DNA from 4 places in the Mesorhizobium sp. IMUNJ 23232 genome. Region 1 is predicted to be linked to each of the others. Evidence: predicted binding sites of a transcription regulator. Region 1 holds the regulator's gene; each other region holds the start of a gene.
The links. The regulator PhoB, encoded in region 1, activates phosphate uptake and scavenging genes when phosphate is short. The targets are predictions, from matches to a motif close to TGTCATNNANCTGTCAT.

Region 1 (5,383 bases):
CCGGCGGATTCACCGACCCGGCGACGATTCTGCCTGTGCAGATATTTATGTGGGCGGATTTTCCGGAGCCCGGGTTCCAGCAGAAGACATCCGCCGCGATTCTCATCTTGCTGGCGTTCCTGATCGTGATGAACGCCATAGCTGTCATCCTGCGCAAGCGCTTCGAGCGCCGCTGGTAAGGGGTAGAGGGACATGAACATCATGACGGAAGCCAAGGTCGAGCAGAAGCTTCGGGACCAGTCGGTCGGTCCGGCGATCAAGGTAAAGGGCGAGAAGGTCACCGTTCATTACGGCCAGAAGCAGGCGCTGTTCGACGTCAATCTCGACGTGCGCGAAAACCAGGTGACGGCGCTGATCGGCCCGTCGGGGTGCGGCAAGTCGACCTTCCTGCGCTGCCTCAATCGCATGAACGACACGATCCCGATCTGCCGCGTCGGCGGCAACATCACCCTCGATGGCGAGAACATCTACGACCCGAGGATCGACGTGGTCGAATTGCGCGCCCGCGTCGGCATGGTGTTCCAGAAACCCAACCCGTTCCCGAAGTCGATCTACGAGAATGTCGCCTACGGCCCGAAGATCCACGGCCTCAGCAAGAGCAAGGCCGATCTCGACGGCATCGTTGAATCCAGTCTGCAGAAGGCGGCGATCTGGAATGAGGTCAAGGATCGTCTGCACGAGCCCGGCACCGGGCTTTCCGGCGGCCAGCAGCAGCGCCTCTGCATCGCCCGCGCCATCGCCGTGTCGCCGGAAGTCATCCTGATGGACGAACCCTGCTCGGCGCTCGACCCGATCGCCACCGCCAAGGTGGAGGAGCTGATCGACGAATTGCGCGCCAACTACACGATCGTCATCGTGACGCACTCGATGCAGCAGGCGGCGCGCGTGTCGCAACGCACCGCCATGTTCCATCTGGGCTACCTGGTCGAGGAAGGGGCGACGGACAAGATGTTCACCAACCCCGACGACAAGCGCACGCAGGACTATATTACCGGCCGCTTCGGCTGATCCGGCTCAAGGAACACGAGAATGCGCGAACATACCGTTGCCTCGTTCGACGAGGATCTGGAACAGATCGACCAGTTGATCCGCGACATGGCCGATCTGTCGAGCTCGATGGTCGGCGATTCGATCCGGGCGCTGCTGCACACCGACACGGCAGCGGCGCAGCGGATCATTTCCGAAGACACCGTCATGGACGCCAAGCAGCGCGAGCTGGATGACCGGGCTATCACCTTGATCGCCAAGCGCCAGCCGATGGCGCAGGATTTGCGCGCCGTGTTGGGCGCCATCCGCATGGCCGGCGACCTCGAGCGCATCGGCGATCTCGCCAAGAATGTAGCCAAGCGCGTTGGCGCGATCGGCGAGGGCGCCACGCCGCGCGGTCTGTCGCACGGCATCGACGACATGGCGACGCTGGTGCTCGCCCAGATCAGCGGTGTGATTGCCGCCTATACCGGACGCAAGCCGGACGAACTCGACAGGCTGCGCGCCGAAGACGAGAAGATCGACCTCAAATACACTTCGGTGTTCCGCGAATTGCTGACCTACATGATGGAAGACCCGCGCAACATCACCACCTGCACGCATCTGCTGTTCTGCGCCAAGAATCTGGAGCGCATCGGCGACCACGTGACCAACATTGCGGAAAACGCCTATTATGTGCTGACCGGCTCGCAGCTTCCGGCGAACCGCCCGAAACTCGACGAGACGGCGACGACCGTCCTCGCCGAATAATTTCAAGCGAGGTGCGATGATCGCTCCGAAGGTCATGGTGGTCGAGGACGAAGAACCGCTCGGCGTCCTCCTCCGCTACAATCTGGAATCGGAAGGTTATCAGGTCGAGGTCGTCATGCGCGGCGACGAGGCTGAGATACGGCTCCAGGAAAACGTGCCGGACCTGCTGGTGCTCGACTGGATGCTGCCGGCCGTCTCCGGCATCGAGCTCTGTCGGCGGCTCAGGATGCGGCCGGAGACCGAGCGGCTGCCTATCATCATGCTGACGGCGCGCGGCGAGGAGAGCGACCGGGTGCGCGGGCTGGCCACCGGCGCCGACGACTATCTGGTAAAACCGTTCTCGACGCCGGAATTCGTGGCGCGGGTGAAAGCGCTGCTGCGGCGCGCCAAGCCGGAGGTGCTGTCCTCGGTGCTGAAGGTCGGCGACATCGTGCTCGACCGCGAATCGCACCGGGTCTACCGCAAGAAGAGCGAGATCAGGCTTGGGCCGACCGAGTTCCGGCTGCTGGAATTCATGATGCGGCATCCCGGCCGGGTATTCTCGCGCGGGCAACTGCTCGACAATGTCTGGGGCGAGACGATCTACATCGACGAGCGCACCGTCGACGTGCATGTCGGACGGCTGCGCAAGGCGGTGAACACCGGCCGCCTGCCTGACGTCATCCGCACCGTGCGCGGCGCCGGCTACTCCATAAGCGAAGAATGATTGCCCATCCCGTCGCGGTTTCGCGGCGGGCGTCATTCTCGCGCAATCTTCTTCCCCGACAGTGCGCGGCGCGCTCCCGGCCGGCATTAGCGTTTTGTTATCCTTAATTCGATACTTTGGCAGGCATGAAGCCTGCGGGAAACCATATGCAAATCCTGTCCAAGAATCGGAACATCGCCGAGATGGACGCCCTCATGGATGCCCAGGACGACCGCAAGACAAAACTCGTCGACCGGCGCGCCATCCAGGAATCGGTTTCGTATCTAAGAAGTCACGGCTTCGACGCCGAAGAGGTCCAGCGCTGCCTGGTGCGGTATTTCTACGTCGACCTCGACCTGCTCAACGAAGCGCTGACGGAACACTAACCGCCTCGGCGGTCTCAGCGAGATCAATGTGGCCGGCTCTGGCCAGGTGTCTTGGCGCTGACATCGACGCCGATATGCGGCGGCGGAGCGCGATGGACCTTCCGGCGTCGTGTAGCCCTTGCGACAGCCTTGTCTTCGCTGCTGTTTTCCTCGACCAGCCGGCGGCCAATTCGATAGGCCACATATCCGGCCAGCGCGGCGGCGGCCAAACCGAAGCGGGTCATTTCATTGTCCTCCGTCTTTTTGGCTTTCCTGAAGATGCATCTGCCGGAACGGGTTCGGCTTCAGCGTCGGGCGCCATGTATTTTGCGGCGAGCCGTGTCGCCACCACCGCCAGACCGAGCCGGACAAGCCATTTGATCATCGAAAAATCTCCATTCGCTCCAGCGGAAACTCGCATGTGCGAGAAGAAGTTCCGGGATGATCGTCCGGCGCTTGGGACTCCCTTCTTGACCTGGCAAAGATTGCCGTGCGACTTTTCTGCCACCCGCGCGTTGAACCAGCCAACGGAGGAAGACCCGATGGCGAAGACAGCGAAGCAAGAAGGCCAGTTGGCGGCAGGCCAGGAACTCGAGGTTAAGCATCTGGCGGAAACGACCGACCTCTCGCCACGCCAGGCGCGCGAACTTCTGAAGCGCCACGGCAACGATTGGGAAAAGATCCGCAAGGAAGCGGAAACGTTCAAGGCCGAGGGGTAAGACATGGCGGGCTTCGAAGGACGCACCGCCGATCCGCCAATCTCGGAGGGAGCCCGCCTTCTTCTTGGTCCAGCCGCGAATTAGGGGCGATAACGGCCGCGAACCGCGCTAAGGACAGCGCGGTTCCTTCACTCGCATACCGAGCCCGATGTCTTCTCAAACCGCGACAGCCGCAAGCCAGCGCTATGCTGCCTTCCGGCACCGCCCGTTCCTCGCCTTCTGGTCGGCACGTTTCCTGGCGACGTTCTCGACCCAGATCGTTTCCGTGGCTGTAAGCTGGCAGGTCTACGACCTGACGAGAGATCCTTATGATCTCGGGCTTGTCGGCATCGTTCAGTTCATCCCATCGCTGCTGCTCGTGCTTGTCACCGGCGCTATTGCTGACCGGTTCGGGCGCCGTTTTGTCATGGGACTGGCGGCAATGCTTGAGGCGGCATGCGCGCTGGCGCTGCTTTTGCTTACGCTCCGTGGATTGAACAGCGTCATGCCTGTTTTCGCGGTGCTAGCCATGTTCGGCGTTGCGCGCGCCTTCTTCGGCCCGGCCGCCGCTTCGCTGGTCGCCAATCTGGTACCGCCCGAGGATTTCGCCAATGCCGTCGCATGGAATTCGTCCGCCTGGCAGACTGCGACGATCGTCGGGCCGGTTGCCGGCGGCCTGCTCTACGGCATTTCGGCCGAGGTAGCCTACGGTTTGGCCACGCTGCTGATGGTGGCCAGCGCGATATTGATTTTCGTCATTCCCAAGCCGGCCCGGCAGGCCGGTGCGGAACGCCCGTCGCTGGATACTCTGTTCGCCGGGTTCCGCTACATCTGGAGCGAAAAGGTCGTGCTGGGCGCCATATCGCTCGACCTCTTTGCGGTGCTGCTTTCCGGTGCGGTCGCCCTGCTGCCGGTCTATGCACGAGATATTCTCGATCTTGGGCCGTGGGGACTCGGCATGCTGCGCGCTGCGCCGGGCATCGGCGCCCTGCTGGTTGCCGTCTGGCTTGCCGGCCATCCGCTGCGCGACCGTGCGGGCATCATCATGCTCGTGTTTGTCGGGCTGTTCGGTGCCTTCACCATCGTATTCGGCGTCTCGACGATCACCTGGGTATCGATCTTCGCGCTCGCCATGCTCGGCGCTACCGACATGGTCAGCGTCTATGTGCGCGAGACGCTGATTCAGTTGTGGACGCCGGATGAGGTGCGCGGTCGCGTGAACGCGGTCAATATGGTCTTCGTCGGAGCGTCCAACGAACTCGGCGAATTCCGCGCCGGAAACATGGCTTCCTACATCGGCACGGTTCCCGCTGTTGTTTTCGGCGGCGTAGGCGCCATTGCAGTCGCGGGGCTGTGGGCGTGGCTGTTCCCGAAACTGCGCAACATCCGCAGCCTTGCGGGGCGGGAATGAGGCTGTAAGCTCCCTGCGCTCGCCGTTGCCTTCAAAACCAGGCCGGCCGGACGTTTATCCCCCTGTCGCATTTGCGTGGGAAATTACGCGGCAAATGTTTCTGTTGGCCGGTGCGTCGATCCGGCGTAGGGATGCCGCCGCAAAAGGACCCGCGTGGGCGCGTTTCCGGGGAAATGCGCCCTCATCCAAGAGAAGGTAGACTATGCGCGTATTGATGGTTGGCGCCGGCTATGTCGGGCTGGTCTCGGCGGCCTGTTTCGCCGATTTCGGACACCAGGTCGTCTGCATCGACAGCGACGCGGCCAAGATCGACGCCTTGCGCGGTGGAAAAATCCCGATCTACGAGCCGGGCCTCGGCGACCTGGTCTCGGCCAATCTCAGGGCAGGGCGGCTGAGCTTCGATACCGATCTCAACAAAACCATCGCCGATGCCGAGGTGGTGTTCATGGCGGTCGGCACGCCGTCGCGTCGCGGTGACGGCCATGCG
Region 2 (5,383 bases), on a different contig from region 1:
GCAAGGCATGTGGCGCGACAATGATTCGGCCGATCCGGTGTTCACCGATCTGCTCGAACTCGACATGGGCGACGTCGTCCCCTCGATGGCCGGGCCGAAGCGCCCCGAAGGCCGAGTGCCGCTGGAAGGCATTGCAGCGGGTTTCGCCGCCGCGATGGAGAAGGACTATAAAAAGACCGTCGACACCTTCAAACGCTACGCCGTCGAGGGCGAGGATTTCGACATCGGCCATGGCGACGTCGTCATTGCGGCGATCACCTCCTGCACCAACACCTCGAACCCGTCGGTGCTGATCGGCGCCGGCCTGCTTGCCCGCAACGCCAACCGGCTAGGCTTGAAGCAGAAGCCTTGGGTGAAGACGTCGCTGGCGCCGGGATCGCAGGTCGTCGCAGAGTATCTGGAAAAATCCGGGCTGCAGAAGGAACTCGACAAGATCGGTTTCAACCTCGTCGGTTTCGGCTGCACCACCTGCATCGGCAATTCCGGCCCGCTGCCGGCGCCGATCTCCAAGACCATCAACGACAAGGGCCTGATCGCCGCCGCGGTGCTTTCCGGCAACCGCAACTTCGAAGGCCGTGTCTCGCCCGACGTGCAGGCAAACTATCTCGCCTCGCCGCCGCTGGTTGTCGCTCATGCGCTGGCCGGCACTGTCACCAGGGATCTCACTACCGAGCCGCTCGGCGACGACCGCAACGGCAATCCGGTCTATCTCAAGGACATCTGGCCGACCTCTGCCGAGATCAACGAGTTCATTGAGCAGAACGTCACCCGCGAGCTGTTTGCGCGCAAATATGCCGACGTGTTCAAGGGCGATGAGAACTGGCAGCAGGTCAAAGTGCCGGAAGGCCAGACCTATGCCTGGGACGACTCTTCGACCTACGTGCAGAACCCGCCCTACTTCGCCGACATGAAGAAGACCTATGGCAGGGTCAGCGACATCAAGGGCGCGCGCATCCTCGGCCTGTTCGGCGACAAGATAACCACCGACCATATCTCGCCGGCCGGTTCGATCAAGGCCGCCTCGCCGGCGGGCAAGTACCTCACCGACAATGGCGTCGGCGTTGCCGACTTCAACCAGTACGGCACGCGCCGTGGCAACCATGAGGTGATGATGCGTGGCACCTTCGCCAATATCCGCATCCGCAACCACATGCTGGGCGAGAACGGGCGGGAGGGCGGCTATACGATCCATTATCCCTCCAAGGAGGAGTTGCCGATCTACGACGCCGCGATGGAATACAAGGATCAGGGCGTGCCGCTGGTGATCTTCGCCGGGGTCGAATACGGCAACGGCTCGTCGCGCGACTGGGCGGCCAAGGGCACCAATTTGCTCGGCGTGCGCGCCGTGATCGCCCAATCGTTCGAGCGCATCCACCGCTCCAACCTGGTCGGCATGGGCGTCATTCCCTTCACCTTCGAGGAAGGCACGTCCTGGGCCTCGCTCGGACTGAAGGGCGACGAGACGGTGACCATCGACGGTCTCGAGACCATCCGTCCGCGCCAGAAGATGGTGGCCAAGGTGACGTCGGCGGACGGCACGGTGAAGGAGGTGCCGATCCTCTGCCGCATCGATACGGTCGACGAACTCGACTACTTCAAGAACGGCGGCATCCTGCAGTACGTGCTGCGCGACCTGGCTGCCTGATCGGCAGCGATTTCGGGGCAAATCAGGCCGTGGGCGCCAGTCGCGCCTGCGGCCTTTGTTTTGCCTGACCCGGCGCGCCGTACCAGGCGACGGCCGCCAGCAGCACGCCGAGCATCAATCCGTTCAGGATGTGCCAGAGGAAATGGGTGCCGAGCGGGAAGGAGCCGCAGACCAGCGGGTCTATCATCCTGAAAGTGACCGAGCAGACGAAGATGCAGGCCGCGACGATATTGTACCAGCCGGCCGGGCTGCCGCTTCTCACCACCAGAATGCCGAAGAAGATCAGCGCCAGGAAGGGCGGTAGGTATCCGGTCGAGCCGTTTGTAGCCTCGCGCAGCCAGGCGGGAACAAGCGCGGTGATGATGCCGACGACGGCGTAGAACACCACGAAGATGGTGATCGCCTTGCTCCATGGCATTCCGGCGAAGCGGCGCAGGTTGAACAGCGTGTAGACCAGCGTGAAGCCGGCGATCGGCAAAATGTCGAACCAAATGGTGAGCGAGGTCGCAAAGGTGTGGAAGATCGCCGAGCCGATGCCAATCGCCACAACCCACCAAGCGAGCACTTCGGCGAAGGTTCCCGCGGCGTTGCGGCGGACCTCGTAAACACCCCACAGGCCGGCGGCTATGAAGGCCAGATTGGTCAGCGCGTTGACCGGCTCGGCCCAGAATTCCGGCCCCGTGCGCTCGCAATAGAGATCGATCTGCGCGAAGAGTGTCGGCCCCATCCGCCCGCCTATTTTTTCACCGCAACGTGACTTCCCGTTGAAATGGCCATCTGCCTATTGTTTGATGAACAAAAAGATAAGCCGGTGCCACCGGTGAAAGCATCTGGAATCGCCATGAAGCGCGAAAAACTGACCAAGCTGGCGGCGTTCGCGCTGGTTGCGATAGGTTTTGCTCTTACAGCCGATATGACGTCCGCCGAATCGCGCAAGCCGCTCGGTGTGGTCGAACTGTTCACCAGCCAGGGCTGCAACTCCTGCCCGCCGGCCGACGCGCTGTTCAGCGAGATGGTCAGGAAGGGCGAGGTCGTGGCGCTCGCCTATCATGTCGACTACTGGGACTATCTCGGCTGGCGCGACACGCTGGCCAAGCCCGAGAACACCCAGCGCCAGCGTGACTACGGCCGCGCCTTCGGAATCCGCTCCGTCTACACGCCGCAGGCCGTCATCAATGGCCGTGTGCATGTCAACGGCGCCAAGAAATGGGCCGTCAAGGGCACACTGGAAACGCTGCTGAATTCCGGCAAGGGAATGTCGGTCGACCTCAAGGCGACCGCGCAAGGCGAAAGCATCGTCATCCAGACCGGCAAGGGGCCGGCGAACAGCAAGGCGCATCTGGTGCTCGTCTATTTCGACGGCGCCAAGCCGGTCACCATCGAGCGCGGCGAAAACAGCGGCACCACCATCACCTACTGGAACGCCGTCAGCGAGGTGCAGACGGCCGGCATGTGGCATGGCGAGGCGGCCCGCTTCGAACTGCCGGCAAGCGAAATCGCCAAGAAGGAGGGTTGCGTGGCGCTGTTGCAGGCGGTGAACAAGGACGGCCTGCCCGGTCCGATCCTCGGCGCCACGGTCATCCGCAGCCCCGAATCACCTTCGACGAAGTAGCGGCCGGAGATTTTTCCCGCCGTTAGCGGAGCGCATGCAAAAAAGCCGGCAGCAGCATTACCTGCACCGGCTTCAATCCGTCTGGGTTCGTTCCTTGTCGCCTCCCTTCGAAGGGAGGTTGGTTCGATCCGACGCGGGCCCGTGGGCGGGGGGCTTGGGGTTACGAGCCGGTGCCGGACCGAACCGTCTCAGGCAACGAGGGTAAGTTCGTCGGACAATGGGGCGTCAGCGGGGATAAAACAAGGCGGAAATGTGGCGGTCATTCACCAAACATTTCTTACGGAAATAAATAGTTATGAAATTTGATTTCCTGAGGACGGCCCTTTCCAGCGAATCGCTGCCCTTGCAATTCGACCGCGAACGCGCCAGTTTTTCGTGTCGTGAAACCGTCACAGGAAGGCAGTTGCGCATGACTGATCGCAGCGGAGGGGAGGGTGGGGACGAATCGGCAATATTGATTCCGCTCCACGAGGCAAGGCGTGAGCGGCTCGACATCCCGGTTTCCTTCGACAGGCGCGAGCTAGACCAGATTCTGAGGCTTTACGGTCGCATGGTCGCCGCCAACGAATGGCGGGACTACGCCATCGACCATCGGCTCGACCGCGCCGTGTTTTCCGTCTACCGCCGCGCCCACGACATGCCGCTGTTCCAGATCGTCAAGGATCCGAAACTGGCCCGCAAGCAGGGCATGTTTTCCGTCATCGCCGCCACCGGCGCCGTTCTGAAGCGCGGCCACGAGCTGGCGCGCGTGCTCGGCGTCTTCGACAGCAAGCTCAGGCTGGTCGGGGCGTAGGGCAGTAGGGCAGTAGGGCAGTAGGGCAGTAGGGTGTCTCGCTCCTGGCGCTCCTGAAAAAAGCAATCCGCGACCTGTTGACGGACCCGCAAAGGCTGCGTTTCCTCCTACTGCCCTACTGCCCTACTGCCCTACTGCCCTACTGCCCTACTGCCCTACTGCCTCTCCCCGAAACCGCCGCTCCGGCCAGGACTCCGCATCCGGCGCGCGGTCCGTCCCGCCGTTCATCGTAAGCTGCATGAAGATGGTGTCCAGCCAGCGGCCATGCTTGTAGCCTGATCCCTCAAGTTTGCCGGCATGCCGGAAGCCGAGCTTCTCATGCAGCCTCACCGACGGGCTCTCCGGTCGACCGTCGCCGATCACCGCAATCATCTGGCGGAAGCCGAGCGCTTCGCTGCGGCCGATCAGCTCCTCCAGCAGCTTCGCGCCAAGGCCCTGCCCCTTGGCGGCAGGCGCGATGTAGATCGAGTCCTCGACGATGAAACGATAGGCCGGGCGCGGCCGGAACGGTCCGGCATAGGCGTAGCCCGCAAGGCCATCCGGCGTGTCGGCCACGATATAGGGAAAGCCGCCGCCTCGCAGCGTCGCAAACCGCGCGCTCATCTCGGCCCGGGTCGGGGGCTCCAATTCGTAGGACGCCGTACCGATGGTGACGGCGTCGGCGTAAATTTCCGCGATCCGGTCGAGGTCGTTCTCGACCGCATCCCTCAGCACGATACTGCTCATGATATAGGCACGCTCCAAAAATGCCTACGGATAGAGCGGCGATGCCAAAAAGAAAAGGGCGGCCAAGCGGCCGCCCTTTGGTCCAGTCCGGACTGCGTATCGGCGCGATTACTCGCGGTTGCCGAGGAACGACAGCAGGAAGGTGAACAGGTTGATGAAGTCGAGATAGAGCGTCAGCGCGCCCATGATCGCCTTGCGGCCGGCCACCAGCGTGTCGTCGCCTTCCCAATACATCTCCTTGATCTTCTGCGTGTCGTAGGCGGTGAGGCCTGAGAACACCAGCACGCCGATCGCCGAGATGGCGAACTGCAGCGCGGGCGACGCCAGGAAGATGTTCACCACCATGGCGATGAGCAGGCCGATCACGCCCATGAACAGGAACGTGCCCATGCCGGTCAGGTCGCGCTTGGTCGTGTAGCCGAACAGCGACAGCGCGCCGAAGGCGGCCGCGGTGATGAAGAAGGTCTGCGTGATGCTCTGCGCCGTGTAGACCAGGAAGATCGACGACAGCGACAGGCCCATCAGGCCGGCGAACACCCAGAACGCTATCTGCGCACCGGAGACGCTCATCGCCTGGATGCGGGCGCTCAGGAAGAACACCATGCCG
Region 3 (5,383 bases), on a different contig from region 1:
GCCAGCCGATGCCGCGCGAGATCTGCGGGCTCGCCGGCGGCAAGAAATTTGACCTCTGCGTCGCCACCAACAATTTCGACCAGTGCCTCGGCGGCGCCGTCGTGCGCGGCAACCGGCCGAGCTGTTCCGCCGACAGTTTTTGCCGTGAAGACTATATGTGCCAGGAATTTCCGTCGGACACGCCGGGATTGAAGAAGGTCAAGGGCATCGGTTTCTGCTCGCCAACTTACTTCGTCTTCCAGATGCGCATCGACAACCACACGACCCCTTGGGGGTCGCCGGCGCGGGCCGCGTACAAATCCGACGAGGGCGAGTAGGCGCCTATTTGACCAGCCGGACGTGCCGCGTCGCGACCTGGTTGCGGCCCTTGCTCTTGGCCGAATAGAGCGCCTTGTCGGCCAGCTTCAGGACGCTTTCGAAGCTCGCGCCCGCTTCCGTTCCGAAGGCGATGCCGGCGCTGACGGTGCAAGAGAAGGCCCCTTGATCCGCGCCGATCGAACGCGCGGCAAAGCTTGCGCGGATGCGCTCGGCCAACTGTTCGGCGCGATCGGGCAAGGTCCTGCCGAGAACAAGCACGAACTCTTCCCCGCCTAGCCGCGCCGCGCGATCGTCGCGGCCGGTCGCTGCTGCCAGTTCCTCGGCGAAGGCGCGGATCACCTCGTCGCCGACGGCGTGGCCATAGCTGTCGTTGACCGCCTTGAAATCATCGAGGTCAAAAGCGATCACCGCCGAGAACTGGCGCATCGGCGTCGGACTGCACAGGTCGAAAATTGCGCGGCGGTTGAGCAATCCGGTCAGCACGTCCGACCGCGCTTCCGCCCGGTGCCGCCCGGCCGCCCGCCAATGGTTGAGCGCCAGCGACAGGGCGCCGATGCCGGTCATGCCGGCAATGGAGATGATAAGCGAAACGTCTTCGGCCCAGTTCTGCGGCGCAGCCCCGAGGACGAGCTTGCCATTCCAAATGAGAACACCAGCGCAGAGCAGGAAACCGAAGGCGATGGCCGCGTAAAGCGCGGACAGGCCAAGGATGGGACCCGGCGCCTCGGCCCGCCCGAGCCAGTATTCGCGGGCAGTCGCCGATAGCAGGATTGCCGCCGCGATGTTTTCGGCGATGAAGCCCAGGCCGTCATAACCCATGAGGATCGGCGGCACGGCGATGATGATCAGTATGGCGTTGGCGATGATCGCTGGCCTCAGTGGTGAACGGCCGGTGCGGAACTGGCGGGCCGCGCCAAGCAGCGCCGAGAGGCCGGTCAATAGCGTGAGATAGCACACGGCCCCAAGCAGAGGGCCGGGGTAATCGACGTAGATGGCGTAGAGCACGACATAGACGACGATCAGGAAAACGCCGACCGCCCAGGTCAGCAGGAACAGCTCGGTGCGGGCGACAGCCCAGCTCATGACCAGCGTCACCGCCAGACATGCTCCGGAAAAGCCCAGAGCAAGCAAAAGAGAATTGTAGTCGAGCGTCATGCTCTCGCCCATGCCCGAAGGCGACCCGTCGTCCCAGAGAGATTAGGATGGATGAGGTGTACACTTGGTTACATCGGGCCGTAAAATGCCCTTTTGCCGCAGGATGATAGCGCGGTGAACGCGGGTGGACAGCGTCCGCCGGCGCGGCCGAAATGATCCGCCGGCCGGCCTGATGTCATGCACGTGTCAAACAATCGCACTACGACCGGATACGACTTCTATTGGATTGCCGGACACTGTCGGCTCCGTTCTCGCGGAGGCAGCGGGCGTGCGCAAAGCAGAAAGCAGGCACATGGCCGAAGCGGTGGTTTCCCTGGTCGGCAGAACTTTGCGGGTGCTTTCGGCGATGTTGCCGGCGGGAATTCTTGCGGCAGCACTCTGCGTTGGATCGCCCGCCGAGGCCGAGCCCGTCCGCGGCGCGGGATCGACCTTTGCAGCACCAGTGATCGCTAAATGGGCGAAAATCTACAAGGACGCCCGCGCCGACGGCGGCGACTATTTCACGCTCGACTGGACGGTGGACTACGAACTGGTCGGCTCGCTTGCCGGCGTTTTGCGTCTCGACCAGCCGGAGATGGATTTTGCCGCCACCGACGCTCCGGTCAGTGCCGCGGAGCTCGAAAAACGCGGCCGGCAGCAGTTTCCGATCGTCATGGGCGGTATCGCCGTCGTCGCCAATCTCGACGGCATTCCGGCCGGCAGCCTGAGGCTGACCGGGCCGCTGCTGGCGGACATCTATCTCGGCAAGATCCAGAACTGGTCCGATCTCGCGATCAAGGCGGTCAACCCGGATCTCGCCCTTCCCGATCTCAGGATCAGTGTGATGCATCGCCAGGACGGCTCCGGCTCGACCTTCGTCTTCACCGAATATCTCTCGGCGGTCAACGCCGACTGGAAAACCAAATACGGCGCCGACACGCTGGTCTCCTGGCCGCTCGGCACGAGCGCCGAAGGCACGCGCAACCTGATCGCGGCGGTGCAGGCGACCAAGGGTGCGATCTCCTATGCCGAATACGGCCAGGTTGAGCGGTCCGGCCTGCCTTTCGCGTCGATCCAGAACAGGGCCGGGAATTTCGTCAAGCCAGACCCGGCGGGCGTTCAGGCGGCCGCCAATGCCGTCGCCTGGGACAAGGTCGAACATTTCAACGCTTCCCTCACCGACCAGCCCGGCGAGGCGGCGTATCCGATCAGCACCGCGACCTTCGCCGTCGTGCCCGTCGCCGAACGGTCGAGCGATCGCCACGGCCATGTGCAGGACTTTTTCCGCCTGGCCTTCGAACGTGGAGCGAGCGATGCGAGCGCGCTTGGCTACGTGCCGCTGCCTGACAGCCTCGTCAAGCTGGTGAAACAGTACTGGGACAAGGATCTGCGCGCGGCGAATTGACGGCGGGGAGGGGACCTCCCGGCGTCGATTTCAGCCAACGCGCAACGGGTTCACACCCGGCGTCGACGGATTCTCCGCGCTCTCAGAGCGCATTATAGGGGTGGGTATGATGGATATCGATATCTTCAAGGACATTCTGGTGCCGGTCATCGGCGGTCTGGGCATCTTCATGCTCGGCCTCGAATTCATGGCCAACGGCATCCAGGCGCTGTCGGTCAACAGCATGCGCAATTTCCTCGCCAAGGCGGCGGGCACGCCGATCAAGGGCGTGCTGGCGGGCACGCTGATCACCGGCGTCATCCAGTCCTCCACGGCCATGACCGTCATGGTGGTCGGCCTGGTCAATGCCGGCGTCGTGGGGTTGCGGCCGGCCATCAGCGTCATCATGGGTGCCAATATCGGCACGACGCTGGGCAACGGCCTGATCGCCCTGCCGCTCGGTCCGCTCGGCCTGATCTTCGCCGGCGTCTTCGCGCTGGTCTACTGCTTCGCCAAGAGCGAGAAGATACGCAACATTGCGCTCGCCTGCATGGGTTTTGCGCTGATCTTCTACGGTCTAAACCTGATGACCGGAGGTCTGCGCCCGCTGCGCAACATGCCTGAGGTCATGGAATTGCTGCAAACTCTCCGGGCCGATTCCTTCGGCAACCTTTTGACCTGCGTGCTGATCGCCGCCGGCGTCACGGCGATGATCCACTCTTCGTCCGCGACCATCGGCATCGTCATGGGGCTTGGCTCCGCCGGCGTCATCGACTGGACGACCGCCGTCGCCTTCTCGCTCGGCGCTGACCTCGGCACGACGATCACCTCGTGGATCGCCTCGCTCAACCTGTCGAAGAACGCCAAGCGCGCCGCCTACGCCCACATGTCCTTCAACGTCATCGGCGTCTGCGTGACAGTGCCGCTGTTCTTCGTGTCGATCGAAGTGCTGCGCTGGGCCATGCAGTGGTTCGGCGGCGACCCCGGCATCCCGGTCGTCATCGACGGCAAGGAAACCTATCCGCTGGTTCCCGTGGCGGTCGGCCTCTATTCGACGGTCTTCAACGTCTTCAACACGCTCCTTCTGTTCCCCTTCGTCGGTGTGTTCGAGCGCGTGCTGTCGCGCATCGGCCGCACCGAGGCGGAGGATGTCGAGGATTATTCGACGCCGAAATTTTTGGACCGCAAGCTGGCGAACGATTTCGCCAAGGCAGTCCCTGCCGTGCAGCAGGAGACGGCCCGCCATCTGGAAGCCGGCGCGAAGTTCCTCGATATCGCCCGCGGCGAGAAGAGCGCGCCGGCCGATCCAGGAGAGCACTATCTGGCGACCGATATCCTCTCCCGCGACATCCGCGCCTATACGGCCTCGCTAATGAAGGAGGACCTGCCCTACGAGCAGCTCGACCTGATTGCCAGCCTGATCGAGGAGGCGGACTTTACCGCCGCGCTGGCGGAATCGATGCACCAGGTGGCGCGGCGGGTGAAGCGCGAAAAGTTCGGCAGCCAGGCGCAGGCGATCGTTGATGAGGCGCTGAACAAGCTGGACGCCTCGCTGCGCGATATCCTGCCGACCTATGGCGTCGCCGATCCAAAGATGCCGGCCGGTCATGTCAGCTATCCCGAAGTCGAGGAACTGCGCGCCCGCACATTGGCGCTCGGGCCTAACGCCGGCGCTGGCGAGCGCGGCACGATCCTGGCGCTGCTGGGCTCGATCGAACGCGCCGAAATCCTGATCCGCCGCATCGACGCCGAGCGCAAGTCTGTCAACCGCCAGTCGGTGGTCGCCCGCGCCGCGGCACTCAAGGAAAGCGGCAAGGAGCGCCCGATGGATATGGGCGGCATGGCGCCCGTCCCGGCGGAGTGAAATTTGCGCATTCGCCGGCGGCAAAGACGTCGGCCACAAAACCATGAAGTCAGGTAGTGCGTAAAAAAGACGGCGCGGCGAATTCTTTTCGCCGCGCCGTTTCGCGTTTCCGGCCGGCCACTCAGGCCTTGCCGACCCGCTCCATGAACGCCATGGCGCCCTGCGGCGCGCGCAGCTTGCCTTCGTGGATGATGTAGACGAACACGTCGCGCGGTTTCTTTTCCGGTTTGCTGTCCGGATCGGCGAGCGGCAGATCGTCCGGCTGGCCGCCCGCGGCCCATTCCTTGGCGCGCTCCGCCCAGCGGTCGAGGTGCTTCGGCGTGTAGGCGGTGGGCACGGAATCCTCTCCCTTTTGCAGGCGAGCATAGACGAAATCCGCCGTGACGTCGGCGAATTCGGGATAATCGTGGTGGTGGGCGTAGCAGATCGCCGCTCTGTATTTTCGCGCCAGCGCGACGAATTCGGGGACCGCGAACGTGCCGTGCCGAACCTCCAGCACGTGGCGCAGCGGAAAACCGTCCTGTTTCTCCGGCAGCAGTTTCAGAAACGCCTCGAAATCCTCGGGATCGAATTTTTTGGTCGGCGCGAACTGCCAGACGATCGGCCCGAGTTTTTCGCCGAGCGCGGCCGGTCCGGATTCCAGGAAACGGGTCACCGATTCCCCGGCCTCGGCCAGCACGCGG
Region 4 (5,383 bases), on a different contig from region 1:
CGATCTGCTTGGGAGCGCTGCTCTTCAGCGCAACGCCGCGCCCGGACAGGCTGGGATTCGTCATGAAATATTCCTGGGCGTTGAACGGTTCTTCGCCCTCGTCCGGCACGATGCGCCGCGAGGTGCCGTCAGCCAGTACCTCAAAGCTCTGCTGGTTGTCCATTATGTTGCCCAGCATGATCTGGCCCAGCACCTGTTCATGCACAGTCGGATTGGTGATCGGCACCAGCGTCTCGACGCGGCGGTCGAGGTTGCGCGGCATCATGTCGGCCGAGCCGATATAGATGATCGCCTCGTCCGACGGCAGGCCGTGGCCGTTGCCGAAGCAGAAGATGCGGCTGTGTTCGAGGAAGCGGCCGACGATCGATTTCACGCGGATGTTGTCGGAAAGGCCGGGCACCTGCGGGCGCAGGCAGCAAATGCCGCGGATGACGAGGTCGATCTCGACGCCGTTGCGGCTGGCCTCGTAGAGCGCGTCGATTGTCGTCGGGTCGACCAGCGAGTTCATCTTCATCCAGATGCGCGCCGGGCGCCCCTCACGGGCGTGGCCGATCTCGTCGGCGATGTGCTTGAGGATGCGCGGGCGCAATGTCAGCGGCGACATGCCGATCTTCATCTCCTCGGCCGGCTCGGCATAGCCGGTGATGTAGTTGAAGATCTGGGCGACGTCGTGGGCGATGCCCGGGTCGGTCGTGAAGAACGACAGGTCCGTGTAGATGCGCGCGGTGATCGGGTGATAGTTGCCGGTGCCGAGATGCACGTAGTTGCGCAGCTTGCCGTCCTCGCGGCGCACCACCAAAGACATCTTTGCGTGGGTCTTCAGCTCGATGAAGCCGAACACCACCTGCACGCCGGCGCGCTCCAGGTCGCGCGCCCAGCGGATGTTGGCCTCCTCGTCGAAGCGTGCCTTCAGTTCCACCAATGCCGTCACCGACTTTCCCGCCTCCGCCGCATCCACCAGCGCGCGCACGATCGGGCTGTCGTTCGAGGTGCGGTAGAGCGTCTGCTTGATCGCCACGACTTCCGGGTCGGCGGCGGCCTGGCGGAGAAACTGCACAACGACGTCGAAGGATTCATAGGGGTGGTGGACGATGATGTCCTTCTCGCGGATCGCCGCGAAACAGTCGCCGCGATGGTCGCGCACGCGCTCGGGAAAGCGCGGGTTGAAGGGAACGAACTTCAGATCGTCGCGGGCGACCGCCACGATCTCGGAAATCTGGTTGAGCGCCAGCGGCCCATGGATGACGCTAATACGGCTCGACGAAACGCCGAGTTCGCCGGCAACGAAATCGCGCAGTTCGGCGGGCGTCTGGCCGTCGAACTCGATGCGGATCACCGAGCCGCGGCGGCGCCGCTTCAGCGCCGTCTCGAAGAAGCGGACCAGATCCTCCGATTCTTCCTCGACCTCGATGTCGCTGTCGCGGATCAGCCGGAACGTGCCCGAGCCTTTCAGTTCATAACCGGGGAACAGCCGGCCGATATAGATGCCTACCGCTTCCTCGATCGGGATGAAGCGCACGCCGGGCTTGCGGTCGGGCAGCCTTATGTAGCGCTTGAGCGCCACCGGCAGCCTCAGCAGCGCGTTCATCTCCTCGCCGTCCTTGCGGTGGCGCAATTTCAGCACGATCGAAAAGCCGAGATTGGGGATGAACGGAAACGGATGCGCCGGGTCGATCGACAGCGGCGTCATCACCGGAAAGATCTGCTGCTGGAAATGGTCCTCCAGCCACACCTGCTCTTCCTTGGTCAGCACGTCGGCGGTGACCGTCTCGATGCCCTTCTCCTGAAGCAAGGTCTTCAGCGCCGCAAAACTCTCCTGCTGGTCCTCCTGCAGCCGGCCGACCTCATGCAGCAACTGCTCGAGCTGCTGTTCGGGCGTGCGCCCGTCCGGGCTGCGCAACGCGATCCCCTCGCGCACTTGGCCCGCCAGCCCGGCGACGCGCACCATGAAGAACTCGTCGAGATTGGCGGCCGAGATCGACAGAAACCGCACGCGCTCCAGCAGCGGATGGTGCGGGTTCTGCGATTCCTCCAAGACCCTGCGGTTGAACTGCAGCCAGGAGAATTCGCGGTTGACGAAGCGGTCGGGATTGCCCGCCGCCATCTCCGCGGCGACCATCTCCGCCGCCGCAAATTCCGCCTGCAAGGGTCTCAGTTCATTCATGGCAGCAAAAATCCCCGGCTGTCGCCCGCACCTGACGCGGCAGTCTACCTCCTGACAGGCAAGTGTGACAGTTTGATTTCAGGGGTGAACACTCTACGCACCGTTTTGGCTGGAGCCACATCGTGGACCTTGGACACGCTGTCCACCGTGTTCAAGGCCGGCGGCCGCTACCTTATGTACAACACCGCTCGGCGCGATCACTGTTGGCAAACAGTTGCTCACATTTTCGTATTCTCATACCTCATCAATGACCCTTGGAAGCCGAATAAAACTGCTTCTGACGATCAAACGAGCGTCAAAATAAACTCAATCGATATCGGACTACAGTTGCAAAAAGGCATCGCATGGAGTCCGTAAAGGAGCACCGCGGCATAGCGGCTTGCCCTCGTCCTCTAATGCAAGTAGCAATTGCTTCGGGAACTCCTTTCGCTGAAGATTGGATCGTGGGCAGTAATCGATAGTGCATCTGTCAGCAGCCAGAGGTCGATGTATGGTATTTTTGAATGGAATTTGGTCGTGATCCGAGTGAAAACTTGAACATTCATCGGAGCGCCGTCAAATGGATAGGCATGCAACAAAATACAGTGTGAGAAAGATTCATGTCTAAATTTACCACATTAAACGCCATTGATATGACGCAGCTCGATTACGAGCACTTCACTATTGCGGATTTCAAAAGCTCGCGTCGACCATTTTTGTACTACATAGATGAAGATGACAGTCACCGTGTTTCATTTATTAATTACGAATACCGGTACGGAAATCAAGTTAAATACTTTGATGCCGCAGGTGATTTAGAGATAATTTATCAAGGTGATGTTGCAGTAGGTGCCTCCGGATATATTGGGAATTTGAGTTGGGACTTAATTACCTTTGAAAGCGAGTTCGGCGGTGAAATCATAAAGCACGAAGCGTGGGATATAAGTAATCTCGGCTGGATCGATATAAAAAACTTTAAGAATAATAACGATTCGGAAATTAGCAAAATTATATTTGCCGGAAAGGATAGCATCGTCGGATCGGTCGATGCCGATATCCTTCTTGGTTTTGGTGGAAACGACACAATAAGTGGCGGCAATAGCAACGATTTTCTGACTGGCGGTGTCGGCGCGGACTATCTCAGTGGTGGAAGCGGGTTAGACACGTCTTCATACGAACACGCCCTGACCGCCGTCAAAGTAAATCTTACCAATCCGTCACTCAATGCCGGCGAGGCGAAGGGCGATACCTTCAACTCTATCGAGAACCTTGAAGGCTCAGCTTTCAACGACACGCTCGACGGTAATGCCGGCGCTAACATCCTTTCTGGCCTGGACGGCAGTGACCTGCTTCGCGGGGCGTCCGGTAGTGACGTCTTGCAGGGTGGAAACGGCAGCGATACGCTCGGCGGCGGCGACGGCAACGACTTGCTCGCTGGCGGCGCGGGCGCGGATTACCTCAGTGGCGGCCTCGGCAACGACACAGCCTCCTATGAGGGAGCATCGGCGGGCGTGACCGTCAGCCTGGCCGATCCGCTGTCGAACACGGGAGATGCCGCCGGCGATACATTCAACTCCATCGAGAATTTGGAGGGGTCGGGGTTTGGAGACAAGTTCACCGGCAATGCTGCCACGAACGTCGTCAAGGGCGGGAACGGCGCTGACCTGATCAATGGCGGCGGCGGTTCTGATACGCTCACCGGAGGCGCGGGCAAGGACGTGTTTGTGTTTTCTACTGCCCTGGGCGCTTCCAACTTGGACACGATCACCGACTTTTCTCCGGTCGACGACACGATCCGTCTGGAGAATGCCGTTTTCGCCGCTTTGACTAACACAGGCACGCTTTCGTCGTCCTACTTCCGGGCAAACGCCACCGGCACAGCGCTGGATGCCAACGACTTCATCGTCTACGAAACTGATACGGGCAAGCTGTTCTACGACGCGGATGGCAATGGCGTAGGTGCCGCAATCCAGTTTGCTAGCCTTGCCGCGGGGCTCTCCCTCGCAAATGCCGACTTTCAGATAATTTGAGGCGACCTGCCGGAGGCTCGGTTATCGCCGGCCTCCGGAGCGGTGGCGTCGAGCCATTCGCCCTATGATCGCATTCTACCCGACAAGTTGTTGCGACCTCTCAGCGGTCGCTTAGCCTATGTTGCCAGGCAAACCCGATTGGCGAAACTCCTCCCCCCTGCTAAGAGGCAGCAAAGCGATCAGGAGACGAAAAATGGCTGGCGGCGCGATTCCCCATTTCCAGAACGACGCCGGGCATGCGGCGATCGAGATCGGCGTGAAGGAATTCATGTGCGTCGGCGCCAACCCGCCCTTCGACCATCCGCACGTGTTCCTCGACATGGGCGCCGACGACGAAAAAGTCTGCCCCTACTGCTCGACGCTTTTCCGCTACAACCATGCGCTCAAGGCGTATGAAACGCGGCCGGAAGGCTGCGCCTATATTAGCCAGGCGGCCTGAGCGACGTCCGGCGAGGCCGGACATTTCATGGAAGCCGAACGACCTTCGCGGATCATCGTCGCCGGAGCAGGCATTGCCGGGCTGACCGCCGCACTGGCCTTCGCGGCGCGCGGCTTTTCGGTCCAGGTTTTCGAGCGCTCGCCGGAACTTGGCGAGATCGGCGCCGGGCTTCAGCTTTCGCCCAACGCCACCCGCATCCTTGACCGGCTCGGCGTGCTCGCCGGCCTGGAACGCTTGGCCGTTCGCCCGCCCGCCATCGTGCTCCGCAACGCAAAGGATCTGCGGGAACTCGCCCGCGTCCCGCTTGGCGCTTCGGCCGAACGGCGGTGGGGCGCACCCTATCTGGTCGTCCACCGCGCCGACCTGCAAAAGGCACTGCTGGCGACGGTAGCCCGAACTGAAAAGATCTCGTTGATCACCAACACGGTCGTGGAGGATTTCCAGCCTTCCGAGTCGAGCGGTGTGGTCATCAAGATCCGGACCGGCGGAGTGGAAAGGCGTCTGGGAGGAATGCTGCTTGTCGGCGCCGACGGCGTGTGGTCGAAGCTGCGAAACAGGGTTTTGCCGGGGGTTGCAGCCCGTTCGGTCAGGCTCGTGGCATGGCGGCGGACCATTCCCGCTGACAACCCCTTGATCCGAAACCTTTTTCCGGACCTGACGGTGAATGCGTTCCTGCATCCGGGTTTCCATCTCGTCGCCTATCCGCTGCGCGGTGGCTCAGAGTTCAACTTCGTTGCTTTCACGCAAGGTCAGGTACTTGGCGAGGATTGG

Region 2: the regulator PhoB is predicted to act here: its motif matches at 3,634-3,650, upstream of ACH196_RS17545 (DUF2794 domain-containing protein).
Region 3: the regulator PhoB is predicted to act here: its motif matches at 1,647-1,663, upstream of pstS (phosphate ABC transporter substrate-binding protein PstS).
Region 4: the regulator PhoB is predicted to act here: its motif matches at 2,229-2,245, upstream of ACH196_RS06500 (RNA degradosome polyphosphate kinase).

Annotation. Positions count from the first base shown of each region.
Region 1 is NZ_JBIRCY010000001.1:76,356-81,738, forward strand. It holds gene pstA (phosphate ABC transporter permease PstA) at 1-179, shown strand, start outside; gene pstB (phosphate ABC transporter ATP-binding protein PstB) at 193-1,008, shown strand; gene phoU (phosphate signaling complex protein PhoU) at 1,030-1,737, shown strand; gene phoB (phosphate regulon transcriptional regulator PhoB) at 1,754-2,443, shown strand; gene ACH196_RS00425 (hypothetical protein) at 2,590-2,808, shown strand; gene ACH196_RS00430 (hypothetical protein) at 2,901-3,506, shown strand; gene ACH196_RS00435 (MFS transporter) at 3,655-4,896, shown strand; gene ACH196_RS00440 (UDP-glucose dehydrogenase family protein) at 5,099-5,383, shown strand, end outside.
Region 2 is NZ_JBIRCY010000023.1:545-5,927, reverse strand. It holds gene acnA (aconitate hydratase AcnA) at 1-1,645, shown strand, start outside; gene ACH196_RS17555 (ceramidase domain-containing protein) at 1,668-2,372, opposite strand; gene ACH196_RS17550 (DUF1223 domain-containing protein) at 2,487-3,257, shown strand; gene ACH196_RS17545 (DUF2794 domain-containing protein) at 3,667-4,050, shown strand; gene ACH196_RS17540 (GNAT family N-acetyltransferase) at 4,198-4,776, opposite strand; gene ACH196_RS17535 (Bax inhibitor-1/YccA family protein) at 4,885-5,383, opposite strand, start outside.
Region 3 is NZ_JBIRCY010000022.1:89,178-94,560, reverse strand. It holds gene ACH196_RS17450 (hypothetical protein) at 1-317, shown strand, start outside; gene ACH196_RS17445 (diguanylate cyclase domain-containing protein) at 322-1,473, opposite strand; gene pstS (phosphate ABC transporter substrate-binding protein PstS) at 1,742-2,857, shown strand; gene ACH196_RS17435 (Na/Pi cotransporter family protein) at 2,967-4,700, shown strand; gene ACH196_RS17430 (DUF72 domain-containing protein) at 4,822-5,383, opposite strand, start outside.
Region 4 is NZ_JBIRCY010000006.1:139,201-144,583, forward strand. It holds gene ACH196_RS06500 (RNA degradosome polyphosphate kinase) at 1-2,164, opposite strand, end outside; gene ACH196_RS06505 (calcium-binding protein) at 2,764-4,173, shown strand; gene ACH196_RS06510 (zinc-finger domain-containing protein) at 4,367-4,612, shown strand; gene ACH196_RS06515 (FAD-dependent monooxygenase) at 4,640-5,383, shown strand, end outside.